2 regions of the Pseudoalteromonas sp. MMG013 genome follow, and region 1 is predicted to be linked to the other one. Evidence: predicted binding sites of a transcription regulator. Region 1 holds the regulator's gene; the other holds the start of a gene.
The links. Region 1 encodes FliA, which starts transcription of late flagellar genes. Its sites were predicted from a motif close to CTAAAGNTNNNNNNNNNNNNGCCGATA; they were not measured.
Positions count from the first base shown of each region.

Region 2: a site for FliA is predicted at 2,182-2,208, ahead of J8L98_RS04380 (DUF3530 family protein). Genes of this name have one in related genera too.

Region 1 is NZ_JAGJEE010000007.1:126,021-132,173, reverse strand. It holds gene flhA (flagellar biosynthesis protein FlhA) at 1-1,430, shown strand, start outside; gene flhF (flagellar biosynthesis protein FlhF) at 1,452-2,969, shown strand; gene J8L98_RS09600 (MinD/ParA family protein) at 2,962-3,822, shown strand; gene J8L98_RS09595 (RNA polymerase sigma factor FliA) at 3,825-4,559, shown strand; gene cheY (chemotaxis response regulator CheY) at 4,598-4,981, shown strand; gene J8L98_RS09585 (protein phosphatase CheZ) at 5,001-5,783, shown strand; gene J8L98_RS09580 (chemotaxis protein CheA) at 5,799-6,153, shown strand, end outside.
Region 2 is NZ_JAGJEE010000003.1:180,846-186,998, forward strand. It holds gene murU (N-acetylmuramate alpha-1-phosphate uridylyltransferase MurU) at 1-395, shown strand, start outside; gene djlA (co-chaperone DjlA) at 385-1,224, shown strand; gene J8L98_RS04380 (DUF3530 family protein) at 1,254-2,069, opposite strand; gene J8L98_RS04385 (GGDEF domain-containing protein) at 2,339-3,067, shown strand; gene J8L98_RS04390 (DUF368 domain-containing protein) at 3,206-4,141, shown strand; gene nhaD (sodium:proton antiporter NhaD) at 4,354-5,763, shown strand; gene J8L98_RS04400 (hypothetical protein) at 6,060-6,153, shown strand, end outside.

The sequences.
Region 1 (6,153 bases):
TTGTTGGTATGATCCAACATGATCTAGCGTTTGGTAAAGCGATGGAGGTTTATACTCTACTTACCATCGGAGATGGACTTGTGGCGCAATTGCCGTCGTTGCTTCTGTCTATCGGGACTGCAATTGTTGTAACCAGACAAAATGAATCCCACAATATGGGAGATCAATTTAAGGAGCAACTTGGAAATGAAAAGTCATTATCAATAGCTGCCGCGATTTTAATTGTTATGGGGCTTGTACCCGGGATGCCTCATGTTGCATTTTTGAGTTTAGGTGCATTACTCGGGTATTTAGCGTATTACACCCAGTCTCAAAAAATAAAAGTAGAGGAGGCAAAGCAAGCGGAAGAAGCCAAAGGTGGTGACATCGCAGCTCGAAAACAAGATCAAAAAGAGCTTGGTTGGGACGACGTTCAGCCTGTGGATGTTATAGGCCTTGAAGTTGGTTACCGACTAATACCATTGGTAGATCAAGCACAAGGTGGTGAACTATTAAGTAGAATTAAAGGTGTTCGTAAAAAGCTATCTCAAGAATTGGGATTTTTGGTTCCACCTGTACATATTAGAGATAATTTAGAGCTAGACCCAAATGCTTATAATATTACTTTAATGGGGGTTGGTTCAGGTGATGGAGAGCTAAAACATGGCGATGAACTTGCAATTAACCCAGGTCAAGTATTTGGTCCCATTAATGGTGTTGCGACCACTGATCCTGCTTTTGGTTTAGAGGCTGTTTGGATTAAGCCTGAACAAAAAGATGAAGCGCACTCGCTCGGGTATACTGTGGTTGATGCCGCAACAGTCGTTGCAACACATATAAGCCAATTGTTGACCAATAATGCATCATTATTATTAGGTCATGAGGAAGTTCAGAACCTATTGGATATTTTGGCGAAAAGTCATCCGAGACTTGTAGAAGGTTTGGTGCCAGATGTATTGCCCCTCACGACTATCGTTAAAGTATTACAAAACTTACTCAACGAAGGGGTCGCAATTAGAGATATGCGGTCAATAATTCAAACGCTTGTAGAGTATGGCCCTCGTAGTCAAGACCCAGATGTACTCACCGCTGCTGTACGAATCTCGTTACGACGATTGATTATTCAAGATGCAGTAGGAGCTGCGGAAGAAATCCCTGTCATAACATTGGCGCCTGAGTTGGAACAGATGTTGCATCAGTCACTTCAGAACGCAGGTGATGAAGGGGCAGGTATCGAACCAGGCCTTGCGGAGCGGCTTCAAGAATCGTTACGAGAAGCGCATCAAACGCAAGAAATGTTAGGTGACCCGTCTATTTTATTAACCTCAGGTATGTTGAGAAGTGTGCTCTCAAGATTTGTTAAACATACAATACCTGGACTTCGAGTGATGTCATATCAAGAAGTACCAGATGAAAGGCAAATCAAGATTGTGAGCTCAGTTGGACAATAATAGGACTCAAGGGGTTGTAACATGAAAATTAAACGTTTTTTTGCTAAAGATATGCGCACAGCATTAAAGGAAGTCAAAGAAGAACTTGGCGTTGATGCTGTAATCATGTCAAATAAAAAGTTGGCAGATGGTGTTGAGATCGTTGCAGCGGTAGATAATGACCGAGAACTAGTGAAACAACCTCAGGTTTCAGAAAATCTAGCAGAAACGGTTACGCAACCGCAATCACAACCGCCTAGATTTGTACGTCCAGAGCCTCAAAGAGCACGGCCTGAGCCACAAGCTCAAGTTGCAGATAGCTTGCAAGCTCTGTTAGAGCGCCAAGCACCTCGTCCCCGTTCTCCTGAGTTGGCATCGATGTTTTCGCAATCTGGTATTGATACAGACCAAGTATTCAATAAGCATGCAGAAGCCGGTGGTCAATATGGTTCAGTGGGACAGCGTCAAAGCGCGCCGACTCAACAAAGTCATGTTAGACCAACGAAATCAAAACCAATGGATATTTCAGCTCGTCACACTGAAAGTAACGCTGATTGGCAGTTTGAGGATGAATTAGAGTCTGGGTTTGGTGATGATATAGTTAAACCGTCAGGTGAAGTCCAGCCAGACGAAATGACGTCAATGCGCGAAGAAATGAATGCAATTCGTCAGTTGTTAGAGCACCAAGTTTCCGGGTTGATGCAACAAGATATGGCACGCAGAGATCCTACAAGAGCCTGTTTAATTGATCGCCTGCAAGGTATGGGGATTGATTCAGAGGTTGCGGAACAAATGGCGTGTTTTATTCCAGATGATGTTTCGCGCAAAGAAGCATGGAATGCATTGCTTAATATGGTCGTAAACCAAATGCATACAACTAATAATGATATTTTACGCCAAGGTGGTGTTTATGCGTTAGTTGGTCCAACTGGTGTGGGTAAAACAACCACTGTGGCAAAACTTGCGGCATTAGGCGCACAAAAATACGGAGCTGACAAAGTAGCGCTAATTACGACAGATACGTATAGAATAGGTGCTTATGAGCAGTTAGCGACATATGGCCGGATTATAGGTTGTCCTGTAAAGCAAGTAAAAGATGCCAATGAATTAGCAGAAGTTTTATATCATTTACGCAATAAGCGTCTAGTATTAATAGACACAGCAGGAATGAGTCAAAGAGATTTGCGATTAACAGAACAATTAAATACTTTAATGCGTAGCGCAAGAGTTGATATTAGAAGTTATTTAGTATTAAGTGCGACTTCACAGATGCATGTTTTACAAGAGTCGGTCCGTCACTTTCAAAAAGTAAATTTAAGTGGCTGTATTTTCACAAAACTTGATGAATGTCTAAGTTTAGGTGAGATTATCAGTATTGCGATTCAAAATCGCTTGCCAATAGGGTATCTTACTAATGGTCAACGGGTGCCAGAAGACATTCGAGTGGCAAATGCTCAAAAGTTAGTCAAAAAAGCTGAGCAATTGTATTTAAAGAGAATAAAAGCACAACATTCGAGGCGCGAAGCAGTGGCGTCTCAGACAGTAGGAATGTATGATTAACACAGTTTTAGATCAAGCAAGTGGCCTGCGTAGGATGAATCAAAATAATAACCATGGTGTTAAAGTCATAGCCGTTACTGGTGGTAAGGGTGGCGTGGGTAAAACCAATGTGTCTTTGAACACGGCTATAGCGCTAGGTCAACAAGGTAACAGAGTATTAGTTTTAGACGCTGATTTAGGGTTGGCAAATTGTGATGTCATGTTGGGTCTGCGTGTCGAAAAGAATTTATCTCATGTTTTATCGGGCGAATGTGAGCTAGATGAGATTTTAGTTGAAGGGCCAGCAGGCATAAAAATAGTGCCTGCGACATCCGGCTCACAGAATATGGTTGAGCTTACACCGGCAGAGCATGCTGGGTTGATCCGGGCATTTAGTGAGTTAAATACTGAATTTGACATTTTAATTGTAGATACTGCCGCCGGTATCTCGGATATGGTGCTAAGCTTCTCTAGAGCAGCACAGGACGTAATGGTCGTTGTATGTGATGAGCCAACGTCCATTACAGATGCTTATGCATTGATTAAAGTTTTAAGCAGAGAGCATGGCGTTTACAAATTTAAAATAGTTGCGAATATGGTGCGTAGTTTAAGAGAAGGCCAAGAGTTATTTGCTAAACTGTCTAAAGTGACGGATAGATTCTTAGATGTGGCACTTGAGCTTGTTGCAACAGTTCCGTATGACGAAAACATGCGAAAGTCTTCGCGGCGTCAAAAAACAATTGTTGAGCTATTTCCTAAGTCTCCAGCCGCGGTTGCATTTCGTGGACTGGCAAGCAAGGCCGCTAAATGGCCTATACCACATCAGCCATCAGGGCATTTAGAGTTTTTTATTGAACAACTTGTCAATGGGTAACTATGGCATCATCGGTGAGTAAAGCGATGGGGTATCAAACAACAGAACACTTGAGCATGGTGGTTGAACGTCATGCATCACTTGTAAAAAAGGTGGCATGCCATTTATTGGCAAGGCTACCTGCAAATATTCAATTAGATGATTTAATTCAATCAGGTATGATTGGTCTCATCGAGGCGTCAAAAAACTTTGACGCCAGTAAAGGGGCAAGTTTTGAAACATTCGCGGGTATTCGGATCCGGGGCGCGATGTTGGATGAAATCCGCCGGGGTGATTGGGCTCCACGTTCTGTTCATAAAAACAGCAGGACGGTGGCTGAAGCGATATCTTTCCTTGAATCTGTGTTGGGAAGAGAACCAAAAGATACTGAAATTGCTGAAAAACTTGATATTACGTTAGATGAGTACCATCATATTCTACATGATGTAAATGCGAGTAAAATTATCGGTATCGAGGATTTAGGCGTTGATGAAGACGTGATTACTCCTGCAAACCATGATTTATCGCTAGACAAACCTTTTAATAACGTTAAAAATGAACGTTTTAATGAATCGTTGCTGACAGCGATACAATCGCTACCAGAAAGGGATAGTTTAGTACTCTCTCTTTACTATAACGACGAAATGAATTTAAAAGAAATAGGCCAGATACTTGATGTTAGTGAATCTCGTGTTAGCCAAATCCATGGGCAGGCAATGATAAAGCTCAAAGCTAAAATCAATGACTGGGTCAATTAGAGTAAAAATAATAGGTTGAAACCTCACTGGAGGATGTTTTGGATAAAAACATGAAAATTCTCGTGGTTGATGATTTTTCTACAATGAGGAGAATAATCAAAAACTTACTTAGAGACTTAGGCTTTACAAATGTACAAGAAGCTGATGATGGAAGTACGGCGCTTCCCATGCTTCAAAATCAAGAGTTTGATTTTGTTGTAACAGACTGGAATATGCCTGGTATGCAAGGAATAGATTTATTGCGTGCAATTAGGGCTGACGATAGTTTAAAGCACATACCTGTTCTGATGGTAACAGCAGAAGCTAAAAAAGAGCAGATAGTAGCTGCTGCGCAAGCTGGTGTAAATGGATATATAGTTAAACCGTTTACTGCAGGAACGCTAAAAACTAAGTTAGAAAAAGTGTTTGAACGTTTAGGTTAACAATAAGAAGGAGAGGCTTATGTCAACGCCTTCTGTGCCTCAAATCACCCTTGAGCAAGCTAAACAACTTGTTGTTTATTTGGAACAAGGTGAGCAAGATAAAGCAGACCAACTTATACTGGATGCTGCGAATAAAGAACAGTCCGAGTTGTTTGCGGAGGTGGGTAAATTAACCCGTCAATTGCATGAGTCTCTAAAAAGTTTCGAACTCGATACTCGCCTTGCTGATTTGACGACTGAAGCCATTCCTGACGCTAAACAACGTTTAAATTATGTCATGGAAATGACTGAGAATGCAGCTAACAAAACAATGGATGCAATAGAGGCTAGCTTACCTTTAGCGCAACAGTTAGGTGACGAAATCTCAGAGATAAAGCCTACGTGGGATCGTTTAATGAGCCGAGATATCCAACTCGGTGAATTTAAAACGCTTTGTCATGACCTAGATCGTTTTATGCAGGGCTCTCAAACTCGTACTGACGAGTTACAGGGCCTGATGACTAACGTGCTAATGGCACAAGATTATCAAGATTTAACCGGTCAAGTTATTCGCCGTGTTATTGAACTTGTCAGGGAAGTTGAAGATAACCTTATCCATATGCTTACCGTTTTTGGTACGACTGATGAACTACCAGCCCAAGAAAGTGACGTAATCGCTGAGCAAGCGGTAGTTCAAGCAACTGAAGTAGACATCGATGCTATATCAGGTCCCGAAGGCCCCATATTGGATGCGGATACTCGCGATGATGTGGTTTCTGGGCAAGATGAAGTAGATGATTTATTGTCTAGTTTAGGCTTCTAATAGGAGAGTAGGTACATGAGCTTTGAAGTCGATGAAGATATCTTACAAGACTTTCTTGTTGAAGCAGGAGAAATTCTAGAGCTATTATCAGAACAACTGGTAGAACTGGAGAACAATCCTGAAGATAAGGAGTTATTGAACGCCATATTCCGAGGTTTCCATACTGTCAAAGGCGGAGCCGGCTTCTTAAGTATGACCGAACTCGTTGATGCATGTCATGGTGCTGAAAATGTGTTTGATGTATTAAGGCAAGGGCAAAGAGGCGTTAGCTCCGAATTGATGGATGTGATTCTACAGTCATTAGATACCATTAATGAGATGTTTGGGCATATTCAAAATCGTGAAAAACCAGAGCCTGCAGACCCTCAAT
Region 2 (6,153 bases), on a different contig from region 1:
CCTTGCTAACGGAGAGTGAGGAGGCATTTATTGTTGTGAATGGCGATGTTTTCACTGATTATGATGTGGCTGCGTTAACACAATTACAGCTATACGCAGGGGAAGCGCATATTGTGTTGGTAGAAAACCCAGAACATAATCTAGATGGGGATTTCTGTTTGACAAATCAAATAATAAATACTCAAAAGTACACCTTTTCAGGTATTGGTTTATATACGCGTGACTTCTTCTCATCCTTGTCGGTAGGTGTTCTTCCTTTAGGTCCATTGTTGAGACGAAATATTGAGACCGGTCGAGTTTCAACGGAGTTATATTTGGGTTTATGGTCGGATATTGGCACTCCGCAGCGGTTAATGGAAATAAATAAAAATCAGGAGCAAAACAGTGTGGGGTAAATTATTAGGGGTTTGTTTCGGGTTTATGTTTGGTCGTTGGCTAGGCGCTATATTCGGTTTCTGGCTTGGGCATATGTTCGATAAAAGCTTAAAGCAGGACTTTGATAAAGTGGGCGGGTTTCAAGGCTTTTTTAAAGGTGATGATTTACACCAGCGTCAAGCATTGTTTTTTTCAAGTTGCTTTGCCGTAATGGGCCATATTGCGAAATCGAATGGGCGAGTGAGCGAAACCCACATTAAAGCTGCAACATTATTTATGGACGAAATGGGACTGCACGGGGAAGATCGTCAAGAAGCCCAAAATGCATTTAGGTATGGCAAAGGTAATGATTTTGAATTAAAAGGCGCGGTTAACGATTTTAAAGAGGTTTTTTCTCGTCGTTACGATTTGCTGCAGCTTTTTTTAGAGATTCAAATTCAAATGGCGTTTTCAGATGGTCATTTAGCGCCTCAGGAAGTGCAATTATTGCAAAAGGTGAGTCAATTACTCGGTATTTCGAATACGCACTTTCGCTTTATTTTGAAACGTTATCAAGCCGAATTTAAGTTTCGAGAACAACGCGCGCAACAAGGTGATTATCAAAGGCAAAAAGGCTCTCAAACAGCTCAGCAGTCAGAAAACATTACTCGAATGCAAGCATTGGCTGTTTTAGGGTTAACTGAACAAGCGACAGATAAAGACGTAAAACGCGCTTATCGAAAATTGATGTCGCAACATCACCCAGATAAGCTGGTATCCCAAGGGTTGCCTCAACATATGATGGAAGTCGCTAAAAAGAAAAGTCAAGATATTCAAGCTGCTTACGAGTTTTTAAAACACCCATCCTAGTGTTAGATAAAAACAAGCAACATAGGTGGTCATAATTGACGAAGAAAACCATCAACTTCTTTTCTCAGCCGCTGATGTTGCCTGGTTTCTGTCGTTAATCCAAAGAGCTGGCGTTGTCGGTAGTCAAATTTACTATTGCGTTTTACCCACCTTATTCTTTCGGGCATGCTGCGAGTGACAGTAGGGTTATCATTGGTATAAAAGATATCAAGTAAAGGTGGGCTGATCACAGATAAGTTTGCAGGTAAATGACGTTGCCTGCTGCTATTTGGTAACTGTGCACTAATGGCCACAAAAGCGTCGAGTTTTATGTTGGGTAAATCAGCAAGGTATTCACTAAACACGCCGGCGCTAGTACCTTGTGCAATGACGACAAGCTGTTCTTTCTCTAACATCGTTAATTGTGAATATAGTGCTTTGAAAATGTCTATGAGTTGTGCTTTATAGTCGTCTAGTGAATTCTCAGGGACTCGCTCAGCCAGAAATTTAGCGGGTTTTTGCATTTTTTTTTCAATGCTTTCTTCGCTGGCTGTTTCTGTATTACTGGAATTACTTGTGTCATCTTTTGGTAGTGTATCATTAAATGCAATGTCTGGAATTTGTATGGCGTAGGTATCAAACCCGTCATCGGTTAACGCGTGGTGGAGGTAATTGAATCCATTATATGAAAGGGGAGGGTGGCCAATATCAGGAATCAAAATGACAATGCCACGTTTGGTTGAGGCCATATATGGAGAATAAATAGCAAAACTATTCCCTTTTGATGTTTCAATATCAATCAATGCATTTTCGTCGATAAATTTCGTTAAATCTCGTTTTTCTACCTCTTGCTTTGCCTCTGGCATGACAAAGTCTGCTGATGAGGCGCTTCTGCATAGTACTAGTGCGCATATTAATAAGAAAAGGTTTATAATTCGCTGAGACATAATACTTCGTTGCTGCTAGGGTTTGATAAGTTATCGGCATAAGTACGTTATTGTTTAGCAGAACACACGAAAAAATAATAATGTACATTGTTGTATATAGATTTATTCTGTGTTTCTATAAGCGGTCCTATTGCAGGGTATATAGGCAAGATAGTCATTATATCTGTATTGTTGAGAGAGTATTTTTTATGTTGTCTGGCCGTATTAAGCCTTTAAAAATCAACTACAGGCAAGAGTTATTCATTCTTTTTGTTGTCAATATTCTTTGCTTTTTCATTTTTTCAAGTTATGACACGTTAGAGTGGCTTTATCACTTTTCAAGGTCTCATGAAGATTTAGAGTTAGACGAGTTTATTCCCTTATGCTTTTCACTGACAGTAACCTTCGCCTTATTTTCTTATCGGCGTTGGAAAGAAGCACAATTGTTTTATGTCGAGATTGAATACCTGTCGTTTCATGATAGCTTGACAGGATTATTAAATCGCAGAGGGGCGCAGTTAAAAATGGCACATATGCCACAAATCTACACTGAAGCCGCTGTTGTATTTATCGATTTTGATAATTTTAAACAGATCAATCAATTGTATGGTTATGAAGTGGGGGATGAAATACTAAAGCAAGTTGGTAATGCGTTAATGCGTAATTATAACCACGCAGTACTCGCGCGTTGGGCCGGTGAGGAGTTATTAATTATTGCTCCATGTATTAGCCGTCAAATGCTCCCAAGCTTTGCTGATGAAGTTTATCGACGTATCACTAAAAGCGTTGCTCTTTCGGCCTATTCAGTCTCCGTAAGTATGGGGGTAGTATGGGGAGATGCTCAGTCTGATAGTCAGCATTTACTTACGTTGGTTGATGAAGCGTTATTGCAAGCTAAGCGCCGAGGCGGTGCTCAAGTTAATGTCTTCGATCATTAATGAGTCGCTCACCTAAAAGTTTGATACATAATTACGTATAGCTTCGCTGTTCGTCGTGCCATAATCAGGATAAGATCTAATTATAATAGTATTTTTCTGAGTTACACTTGCATTTCATTTTATACGGAGAGTTCGTCAGTGACAAAACGGTCTGATTCTAAACGAGACTATATTTTTTTATTTTTAAAAGGCGCAGGCATGGGGGCAGCTGATGTTGTACCAGGAGTGTCGGGTGGGACTGTAGCATTTATTACTGGGATCTATGCTCGGTTTTTAAGTGCGATAAAAAGTGTAAATTTCGAAGCCATCGCATTATTGAGACGGCATGGCGTTAAAGCAAGCTGGGACTATATTGATGGTAGTTTCTTGGTAGCAGTTTTTGCTGGTTTAATAACCAGTGCTGTGTCTTTGGCTAAAGTGATTACTTACTTGTTATCAAATCACCAACTGCTAGTGTGGTCATTCTTTTTTGGCTTGATCTTGGCCTCTTTTATATTTATAGCTAAGCAAGTTAAACAATGGCAGTTAGGTACTATTGTAAGCTGTATTACAGGCGCTATTATTGCTGTGATTATCACATCACTGGCTCCTACCGAAGCAGAGCCACATTGGTGGCTTTATTTTATTGCTGGCGCTATTGCTATTTGTGCCATGATTTTACCTGGAATTTCAGGTAGCTTTATTTTGTTACTATTGGGAATGTATGGCCACGTATTATCAGCCATTACTCATCAAGAAATATTACTAATCGCGCTATTTATGATGGGCTGTGTTGTTGGTTTAATATTATTTTCTCGTGTTCTTTCTTGGTTACTCTCATCATACCAAGAGGTAACGTTTGCGTTATTGGCCGGATTCTTACTAGGGTCCTTAAACTTGTTATGGCCATGGAAGGTGGTAGTCTCAACGTATATCAGCTCAAGTGGTGCAGAAAAGCCCTTAAACCAACAGAATATATCTCCACTTGATTACGCAAATTTGGTGGGGCAGGAACCGCAGACATGGTTATGTGTTGGTTTGGCTATATTGGGCTTAATGCTGATTTTAGGTATTGAGAAACTAACTGCCAAATAATGCATTTTAGGGCCCATCCTAATGGGCTCTGACAAACCCCTACCATTAAACGCAACATTCCTCATGAATTCGATAATAAACCAGTAAATTTAGACTTGTGTACAATTGGCACGATTAAAATTTATGCTATCTTCTGAGCTTTAAAATTTAACATTTTTTCAATATAAAATTTAATAGGTATATAAATGAGGATTTGGGGATTAAAGCTTGGGATGATACTGGCTACCATGTTTGGGGTGTCTAATACCGCGTGGGCTGGTGCTGAGAAACTTGATTTAACTACATCAAATGTAGGGATGCTATGTATAGGCATCTTCATTGCTGCGTACACGTTAGTCATGCTTGAAGAAAAATTACACTTACGTAAGTCGAAGCCCGTATTAGTTGCTGCTGGCCTCATCTGGATTTTAATAGGTGGATTTTATGTTAACCATGGCTCCCCCCATATAACTGAAGAAGCTTTTCGCCATAATTTATTAGAATTTGCAGAGTTGATGCTCTTTTTACTCGTTGCGATGACTTATATCAATGCACTGGAAGAGCGTAAGGTTTTTGATTCTCTCAGAGCGTGGATGATTAGAAAAGGCTTTAGCTATAAAAACTTGTTTTGGATTTCAGGGTTTTTAGCATTTTTCATTTCTCCTATCGCAGACAACTTAACAACGGCGCTATTGATGTGTGCCGTGATCATGAAGGTGGCGGAAGGGGACAAGCGGTTTATTAATTTAAGCTGTATAAATATAGTGATAGCGGCAAACGCTGGTGGTGCATTCAGCCCGTTTGGAGATATTACAACATTGATGGTTTGGCAAGCGGGTTTAGTTCATTTCAATGAGTTTTTAGTATTGTTTTTCCCATCTCTTGTTAACTATTTGGTACCCGCCGCAATTATGAGTTTTTATGTTGAAGATAAGCAGCCTAGTGCCGTTTACGAAGAAGTCGAGTTAAAACGAGGGGCATTGCGGATCTTAACGTTGTTTTTACTAACAGTTGCAACCGCAGTTGCATGTCATACCTTTATACATTTACCGCCTGTATTAGGCATGATGATGGGGCTAGGGTACTTACAATTTTTTGGCTATTTTTTAAGGGTGACTTTGCCAGGTTCTTTAGCTCGTAAAAGAGCGCTTGCAGAGCAAAGCGGAGACAAAGAACGATTAGCAAAATTAGGCAGTGTAGTACCGTTTGATGTGTTCAGCAAAGTATCTAGAGCTGAATGGGACACGTTGTTATTCTTTTATGGCATTGTGATGTGTGTTGGAGGCTTAGGGTTCTTAGGTTATTTAAGCCTTATGTCAGAATTACTTTATGGAGGGTGGTCTGCGACATCAGCGAATGTATTTCTGGGGGTTATATCATCTGTTATTGATAATATTCCTGTTATGTTTGCTGTATTGTCGATGCAGCCTGAGATGTCGCATGGGCAATGGCTGCTCATTACATTAACCGCAGGTGTTGGCGGAAGTTTACTGTCAATAGGATCAGCAGCAGGAGTGGCATTAATGGGACAGGCTCGAGGCTACTATACCTTTTTTGGGCATTTAAAATGGGCTCCAGTTATTTCACTTGGTTATATCGCAAGTATTGCAATGCATTTGTGGCTTAATGCAGATCTTTTCTAATACGCAATTGAATATGGGCTTTGAGGGCCCATCTTTGACTTTTTTATACACGCCAATACTTGATAGCAATAATACGCAGAACTGCATCGACTCTATGTGATTGTTGTATCACACATAAAGAACAACGTTCGTTTTTCCATCGCTTCTTTTAAAAATAATTATGATTTGAAATAAAAAAGTCATTTTTACGGTTAATACTCAAGACACTTATAAAATAAATAGGTTGTTTCAAATGATCTATTTGCCTTTGCATAAGCGTATTTTTGTCGCTAGTTAAGAATAGTGAGTAGGAGAGTATGGAGATTGCCAATTCAAAGATGCAGATATATCAGGATTATGAGTGCGCTATAAATCATGCGCCAACCGTTCAATTAACAAGTGAGATAGAGG